Regions from separate parts of the Colwellia sp. MB02u-14 genome, predicted to be linked through region 2. Evidence: riboswitches for the same ligand, from Rfam matches in the RefSeq annotation. Region 2 holds a riboswitch; the other holds the start of a gene.

Region 1 (4,440 bases), 210 kb from region 2:
AAAACATCTATTGGTGCTTTTTATGACTTACGTGATGAAGCCGATGACAATGTAAAAGTAATCATCGAAGAATTAGCCGCGACAGAAAACTTAAAAATGGGTAGCGATGAACAAAAAGTTGCTGACTTATTCCGTTCGTACATGAACACCGATGCACGTAACGCTGCTGGTATCACTCCTGTACAACCTTTATTTGACAGCATCAATAGCTTAAAAGATAAAGATGAATTAGCTACATTTTTTGGTGAAAATCAAAAAAATGGCGTAGGCAGCCCATTAGCCTTTTATATCAGCGTTGACGCAAAAGATTCAACTCGCTATGCCACACATATCTGGCAAAGCGGTCTAGGTTTACCAGACAAAGATTATTACTTTGATGAAACAGAGCGCTTTGCCGCATTACGTGAAGGTTATGTAGCTCACATTGAAAACATGTTCAATTTAGCGGGTTTGAAAAATGGTAAAGCTGCCGCTCAAACTATTATGGCAATTGAAACTAAATTAGCGGAGTTTCATTGGACAAAAATTGAGACTCGTGACAGCGATAAGCGTTACAATAAATTTGACGTTACTGACTTAAACACAGTGACTGATGCATTTAACTGGAACGCTTATCTTGCAGCTCAGGGCGTAACAGCACAAAAAGATATAATAATTAACCAACCTTCATTTGTTAAAGGTTTTGGCGAAACATTCGCTGCAACTTCGTTAGCTGATTGGCAAACCTATCTAACCTTCCACACATTAAGTAATTTTGCAGGTTCTTTAACCGCTGATTTAGATAATGAAAATTTTGATTTTTATTCAAAACAATTACGTGGTCAAAAAGAACAACGTCCAATGTGGAAACGTGGTGTTGCGGTTGTGAACAGTAACTTAGGTGAAGTTATTGGTAAAGTTTATGTAGGCCGTCACTTTAAACCAGAAGCTAAAACGCGTATGACACAACTTGTTGAAAACCTACGTGGGGCTTACGGCGCAAGTATTGATGAATTAGAGTGGATGTCTGATGAAACGAAAAAATCTGCTCACGTAAAATTAGCAAGTTTTGACCCTAAAATTGGTTACCCTAATAAATGGATAGATTACTCTGCCCTTGTTATTAAAGGTGATGATTTAGTAGGAAATAGCATGCGTTCAGGTGACGTTTCTCATCAAAAGGAAGTGGCTAAATTGGGTGGACCAATAGACAAGCAAGAATGGGGAATGACACCTCAAACGGTAAATGCTTATTACAATCCAACTAAAAATGAAATTGTATTTCCGGCAGCTATTTTACAACCACCATTTTTCAATTTAGCGGCTGACGACGCTGTTAACTATGGCGGTATTGGCGCTGTTATTGGTCATGAAATGGGCCACGGATTTGACGATCAAGGGAGTAAATACGACGGCGACGGTAACTTACGTAACTGGTGGACTGAAGCAGATTTAGCTGCATTTAAAGTTCGCACTGACGACTTAGTAACACAATACAATGGCTACTCTGTATTTGAAGACTTAAATGTAAACGGTTCTTTAACCTTAGGCGAGAACATCGGTGATTTATCTGGTGTAACTATCGCTTATAAAGCTTACATTGCCTCATTAAATGGTAAAGAAGCTCCTGTAATTGATGGACTTACTGGAGACCAACGTTTCTTCATGGGTTTTGCTCAAGTATGGCGTGGAAAGAAGGTAGAAAAATCGTTACGTAACCAGGTAGCGACAGACCCTCATTCGCCGGGCGAATTCCGCGCATTAGGCTCTTTATCTAACATGCCTGAATTCTACAAAGCGTTTAACATTAAAGAAGGTGACGCTATGTATATTGCTCCTGAAAAACGTGTAAAAATTTGGTAAGCAAAATATTGAGCTAAAGAACAATAAACGAAGACTAAGATGCCAACAAATATTGTTGGCATTTTTTATGACTTTACACTGACTAAAAATAAAATATAGCGGCACAAAGTTAACCGCATAAATAGTAAATCAACAGCCTTTAACACCTCTACATATTGTAAATAAATATAAATATCGTAAACTAGCTACACGTAAAGTATTTAGGGAATAAGGTGTAAACCTTAACTGTACCCGCAACTGTAAATTGTCTACTGTTTTATAAGGATTCAATGAGTCAGCATACCTAATGACTTTAATAGCAGAAATTTTAAGATCAATAAAATCGTGCGGGAACACGCGGTAACTTGCTACTCGTTAAGGACTATCCTTAACGCTAGCCTTGCCTTTTTTCCTCTTTAAAATCACTATAATCACAACAGGAATACTCATGGTTGACGAAACACAAAAAAGCGAAAAACATCAAGCGCGCATGCAAAAAGTCAAAGACAAAGTTGATGCTAGAGTTGACGCGGCAACAGATGAACGCGGTATATTAATTGTTATCACAGGCAATGGTAAAGGTAAATCAACATCAGGGTTTGGTACACTAACTCGTGCAGTTGGTCATGGCTTGAATGCTGCCGCAATTCAATTTATAAAAGGCACTTGGGCTTGTGGAGAAAGAAATGTTCTTGAGAAACTTGGCGTACCTTTTCATGTTATGGCAACCGGTTTTACTTGGAATACACAAGATAAAACCGCTGACATTACTGCAGCGAAAATTGTGTGGGAAGAAGCTAAGAAACTATTAGCTGATGAAAGTGTTGATGTTGTGTTACTTGACGAACTAACCTACATGCTGTCATTTAAATACCTTGATCTTGATGAAGTGCTTGATGCCATAGCGAATCGTCCCCCGATGCAACATGTGATAGCCACCGGCCGTGGTGCGCATCGTTCATTACTCGAACTCGCAGATACAGTCAGTGAAGTACAATCAATAAAACATGCTTTTGATAACAATATAAAAGCGCAAAAAGGCATTGATTGGTAAGAGAAAATCATTACTTATAAAGCCTAATATTCCTGCAAAAAATGACATATAGCAAGCAAGAACGTTTTATAAAACAGGATATCGAAGAACAGACTAAACATAAAAAAGCCCATGTAATATGGGCTTTTTTAAATGTTCAATGCTAGCTGTTAGCGTTCACTAAACACAAATTCTATTTAAGCTTGTCGCAACATCTATAGATACTTTTTGCTGTTGCTCAGCATGTTGCGCAACAGAACTTAAGCCATTCGTTATATCTTGGCTCAATGAAGCAACTTCAGCCATATTCGTATTAACCGACGCTGTAGATTGCTGCTGCTGTTCAGTGCCACTCGCAATTTGGGACGTTAGCGCATTAACTTCATTAAACACACGCCCTATTTGTTCTAGCGCTTCAACAACTTCAGCAGAATGCGTTAAGCTGTCTTGTGTCAAAATTTGACCACGAGAGATTGCCGTCACTGCATTCGTTGATTTTTCTTGTAAACCTTCCACCATAGAATGGATTTCAACGGTTGCTTCTTGTGTTCGATGAGCGAGCGCTCTTACTTCATCTGCAACAACCGCAAAGCCTCGACCTTGTTCACCGGCTCTTGCCGCTTCAATCGCAGCATTTAAGGCCAATAAGTTTGTTTGATCTGCGATACCACGAATAACGTCAAGTACAGAACCAATATTAGAACATTCAGTTTGTAATAAAGCTAAATCGGTAGCCATTTCAGTAACTTCTTCAGAAAAAGCCTCAATTGTTTGCTGGCTGGTATTTGAGGAGGTCATGCCTTGCGATAAAATAGCAATGACTTGATTTGTTGTTTCGCTCACCTGTGAAGCGCTGTCTGAAAGTATGCTAGAGGTTGAAGCGACCTCATCAATAGAGTGTGCCATTAACGCTATTTGACGAGCAGAATCGTCAACGGCTTTAACGGAGTCGGTCATTTGTGTGGCCAGTAAAAAGGAACCTTCTTTTAATGATTCAGATTCCGTACGTAACTCCGCAAGCACGTCTGACAAGTTACCAATAAATGAACTGAGTTCATTCGTCACAGTGGCCAGTTCATCATTACCTTTGTCAATTAGCGGCCCAGGAGGTGCCTGTTTGGTACTAACGACAAGTGTAAGATAGTGTTGTAGTCTTGTTAATCGAGATGACAGCTGCTTTTCAATAAATATATACCCTGATATTAATTGGGCAATCACTAAAAAAGAGAGTATACCGATAACTGTTGACTGGCTTAGCTCATCAGTAAATAGCAGTACAAATAGCAGGGCTAATAATCCAACAGCCGCAGTTGGTATAAGTAATTTCACGCTTAAGCGAGTAAACATAGAGTATCCATCGTGTTAGTTTAAAAAACAGCCTAAATTTAAGCTACTTGGCTTTATTACGTTATAAATTACCTATTATTTGCTGTTTTAGCTAACAATATTTGTTAATTTTAATTATTGATCAAAAAAACCATTTTATTTTAGCTATCCTTAAACGAATTAATGGTTCATCACTCAGATAAAATATAAATAGGAAATCAATATATGTCTATCATCGCAATTTTTATGGGATATCGACT
Region 2 (4,440 bases):
TTTTTGCGGAAGTACAACAAGGATAAAAAGAATAAACTCCCCACAGCAGAGGTAATGACGCCTACCGGAAGCTCTTGATTCTCAAGTACAATACGCGATAGTACATCAACCCAAATCATGAAAATACCACCAACAAGTGCAGTTAATAAAATGCCAAAAGTAGTGCCCTGAGAAACAAAAAATCGCACAATATGTGGGATCATTAACCCTACAAAGCCAATGCCGCCGCACAAAGACACTAACGTTGCGGTGATCAACGAGCTCAGCACTAACATAACGAGTCGAAAACGATTAACGTTTATACCCAACGTCGTTGCGCTTTCATCACCGAGTAACATGGCATTCAATTGGCGTCGATACGCTAACATCATCACCACACAGCTAATAATAACGACAGCTGGAAACCAAAGTGTTGCCCATTCAGCACGAGAAAAGCTTCCCATCGTCCAGAATAAAACAGCCGTTACCGCCTGGGGATCAGTGTGGTAAAGCAATAAACTGGTAAACGAGCTAAACAGGAATGACAAAGCGACACCTGCCAATAACATCGATTCAACTTGTTGGCTTTGCCGGCGACCAGCGATCATCAACAACATTAACATCGCAATTAAACTGCCTGCAAAAGCGGCAACTGGTGTGACCAAAGAAATAGTACTGCCCAGTAAAACAATCGAAATCACTACACCTAAAGAAGCCCCAGAGGAAATACCAAAAAGATAAGGATCAGCTAAAGGATTTCGCGTTACCGTTTGTAAAATAAGCCCCGATACCGCCAAACCACTGCCCGCTAAAAAAGCCAAAATCGCCCTAGGCATACGTAATTCCCAAATAATACGTTCAAAAAACAAGATGTCTCGTGCGTCTTTATCTGTTGAGAAGCTCGCTAATAAGCTTGAAGTTACATCACTAAAACTAATATCTGCTGCGCCTAAAGATAACGACGCAATAAAGCTGATAATGCCAAAACTTAAGGTAAGGAAAATAATCAACGAATGATTCATTTTAATCATGCGTTAACTCACTGCTCTGTGCTGTTATATCTTGAATGTCGTAGCCGTAAAAATAAGAAATATGGGGAACCTTGTGTTGTGTATGTGTTGAAACTTGCGCGCAAACACCAAAAACATTTGATAACATCTCAGAGGTGATCACCTCTTGTGGCGTTCCTTGCTCAACAAGTTTACCTTTGTCTAATATAATAAGTTGGTCGCACATCGCACTCGCAAGATTTAAGTCATGAAAAGTGGCAATAACAGTTATACCTAATGATTTTGCTAACTCTATAACCTGTATTTGATAACGAACATCAAGATGACTGGTTGGTTCGTCCATGATTAGCAAGCTTGGCGATTGCACAATCGCGCGAGCAATGAGTGCACGTTGCTTCTCGCCACCAGATAAATGTTCAAAATTTTGTAAGGTTTTAGCGACTAAACCCACTTGCTTAATAGCACAGTCTATCTTTTGTTTATCGCTAGGTTGTTCGCGGGTAAATAAACCTTTATGTGGCAGTAAACCCAACGCAACAATGTCGTGCACGGTTAAATTAAAATGGGTAGGAGTTTCTTGTAAGACCACAGCAATATCTTGTGCATATTGATAAGCGTCGTATTGTTGCCAAATATCTTGTTGCTTAAATTTAACCGAACCTGAATCAGGTTTTATGTAGCGATATAAGCAACGAAGCAGACTTGATTTCCCCGCACCATTGGGACCAAGAATACCGGTAAAGCTGCCTTTATTTATAGCAAAAGAAATATCATCTAAGATTAACTGGCCGTCGGCATGCCAATAAACATGCTGCACAGAAAGTAATTCAGTGTTAACTGGAGGTATTGATGAGAATTGCTCGTTGCTACTATTCAAAAAATTGCTACTCCACGTCATTTGCACTTTGGGAGCAGACAAACAGAGCACAATCAATCTCTTAGTCTTTGAAAAGAAGACAAGAGTCGAGCATACAATGTTCGAGTAAACCCGCTCGACTTTGTTGGTTATGCCTACCCTTTAGATAGACTTGTGACTCTTAATTAATGGGTATCCTGACTCAAGCTTTATGGTGTTTAACAAACACTAAAAGGCTTTTACAGTTGCGGGTACAGTTGTGGATTTTTACCACATTCCCACATTAAAAATGAGTTATTTAATTTTATCACGCGATTATGGTCAGCTAGCTAAAAATAGCAAGGTTTAATTGCTATTAAAGCTGATATTATAGACGAACGGTCAACATTTTTACCAAACAATTCTTGGCCAAGCTCTACCTTGTTCATCGGTATAAACCTCAACTTTCACTAAGCCCGCATATGGAATATCAATATGACTCATGTGAGTTGTTCCAGGAATAGGCAGTTTCAGTATTCGTGCAATAAGGTGTTTAATAACACCGCCGTGTGCGACAACTAGAGTATTTCCATGTGGCGCAGTGACTAACCATTGTTGCCACCAAGCATCAACGCGTTGAACAAAATCAATCATTGCTTCGCCATTAGGCGGATTATTTTTCCAAGGGTCTTGCCAAAAATCACCGATGGAAGGTTGTTTACCCATTGGCTTTATTTTCCATAAATCTTCATATTTTTTTCCATCCCAATCACCAAAATCCATTTCTTTAAGCTGACTATCTAGTTGAAGGTGAATATTATTTTTTAATGAGTACCCTTCGGCAAAAATTCTGCAACGTTGCAGCGGCGAACTTATACAGTAAGATATTTCAGGTAATTGCTGGCTCGATTTCCATAGCTGTTGTAAGCCATTTTCAGAAAGTGCCATGTCAGTTTTACCAGCTAAAATACCTGGAGTAGCAATTTCGCCATGGCGTAATAAATATAAAGTGTGTTGATGCACCGCCCATTCCTCTTATATTTTCATCTATACATACTTTACCGGTTAAGTGGCCGTTAAAGTGAACCCGGTGGAAACTAGAGCGCAATAAAATATATTAGCCCATAAAAAACGGCCTTGAATCAATTTTCATTGAATCAAGGCCGTTTGCACATGTTAGTTAACTTTTACTGTTACACCATAAGTGTTACAGATGAGTTAATAACGATTAAAACTTGTAGCGAGCTGTAAACCTTACACTACGAGGTGCTTGGAAGCTTGTAGGCGCTAAAAAGTTTGGATTGATTTCGCTGCCACCACGTGAATAATCTTTCTGTTGATTAACTTCTGTAGCTTCATCAAAATCAAAGATGTTAAATACGTCAATTTTTAACGTTAACTGATCATCTGCCCAATTTGGGATGTAGCTTAAACCAGCATCAACCATATAAGTCCAATCAGTGTCGCCGTAATCGCCACGACTAGATAGCTCAGATTCACCAGTTTCATTTACACAGTAAAAACTTGAAGCGCCGTAACGATCGAAGTTACCTTTATCGAATGATGTAGAACCATCACCTACTAAGAAAGCAGCTTCGCCATTTCTAGCATCTGTTGGTAAGAAACCGTTACAACTTTGTGGTGTACCTGACATAAGGTTAACATTAGCGGTTACCGTTAACTCTTCAGTAAACTGGTAAGCACCATAAACTTTAAACTGATGACGACGATCGTTAGGTAAGTAACCATCAGAACCATCTTGGAAGCGTTTGTGATCGAAATCTTGAGTCGCGCCCGCATCTTCTTGGCCTAAAGTAGAGTTTACATAACCTTCGATGTTACCTTCACTCTTAGAGTAAACATAAGAAGCGTTCATGTACCAACCGTCAGCAAATGCTCTTTCTAACGTTAGTTCAAGACCTTTGTAAGTACGTTTATATTCAGGAATATCAAAGTAATCATTTGATACTGTTTGAGCAGTTACGTCGCCGTCACCATTAGTATCAATGAATAAATTAAGATCTTTACCTGGGTTAACTAATAAACAACCTGACATTGAGTGAACGTCGAAGCCACCTTCTGGAGTTTCCCAATCATTGCCTTCATTAGCCATAGCAAAGCCTTGATCAACACCCCAGTTGTAGAATCCATCATGTGAACACATGTCATCCATACCGTCTTGAATTTCACGGTACATCAACTTAACGCCAGCAGTCCAGTTTTCCATAACTTCTTGTTGGTAACCTAGAATATATTCATCTTGGAACATAGGATCTAAATCAGAAACAGCAATTACACGAGGATCAGGTATTTGATCATCAGTGTAACCACCACCAATTTTCTCGCCTAAACCAATTGGAGCACCGGTAGCAGCATCTATATCGTCATATTTGTAGTAGTACTGAGAACCGGCTTCTTCACGAGTTGCACGGATGTTAGTGTTTGATGCAATTGGAATGTATGAACGACCAAAGGTACCGTAAAATTTCTTCGTTGAATCGCCATCAACATCCCAAGAAAAACCAAGGCGTGGTGCCATTAACTCGTCAGCTTCAACAAACACTTCGCCATTTGCAGCATAGTTAGTGAAAGTTTCATTACGAACACCAAGGTATA

The links. Region 2 has a riboswitch for cobalamin ahead of H4J52_RS18615 (ABC transporter ATP-binding protein). Riboswitches for the same ligand answer to the same signal wherever they lie in the genome.
Region 1: linked by a shared signal. The riboswitch ahead of cobO (cob(I)yrinic acid a,c-diamide adenosyltransferase) and the one ahead of H4J52_RS18615 (ABC transporter ATP-binding protein) in region 2 are both predicted to bind cobalamin.

Annotation. Positions count from the first base shown of each region.
Region 1 is NZ_JACGUX010000087.1:294,696-299,135, forward strand. Features, by position in the region: gene H4J52_RS17675 (M13 family metallopeptidase) at 1-1,842, shown strand, start outside; cobalamin riboswitch at 2,004-2,148, shown strand; gene cobO (cob(I)yrinic acid a,c-diamide adenosyltransferase) at 2,270-2,875, shown strand; gene H4J52_RS17685 (methyl-accepting chemotaxis protein) at 3,035-4,201, opposite strand.
Region 2 is NZ_JACGUX010000087.1:506,115-510,554, forward strand. Features, by position in the region: gene H4J52_RS18610 (iron ABC transporter permease) at 1-1,010, opposite strand, end outside; gene H4J52_RS18615 (ABC transporter ATP-binding protein) at 1,003-1,887, opposite strand; cobalamin riboswitch at 2,015-2,172, opposite strand; gene H4J52_RS18620 (histidine phosphatase family protein) at 2,236-2,847, opposite strand; gene H4J52_RS18625 (TonB-dependent receptor) at 3,053-4,440, opposite strand, start outside.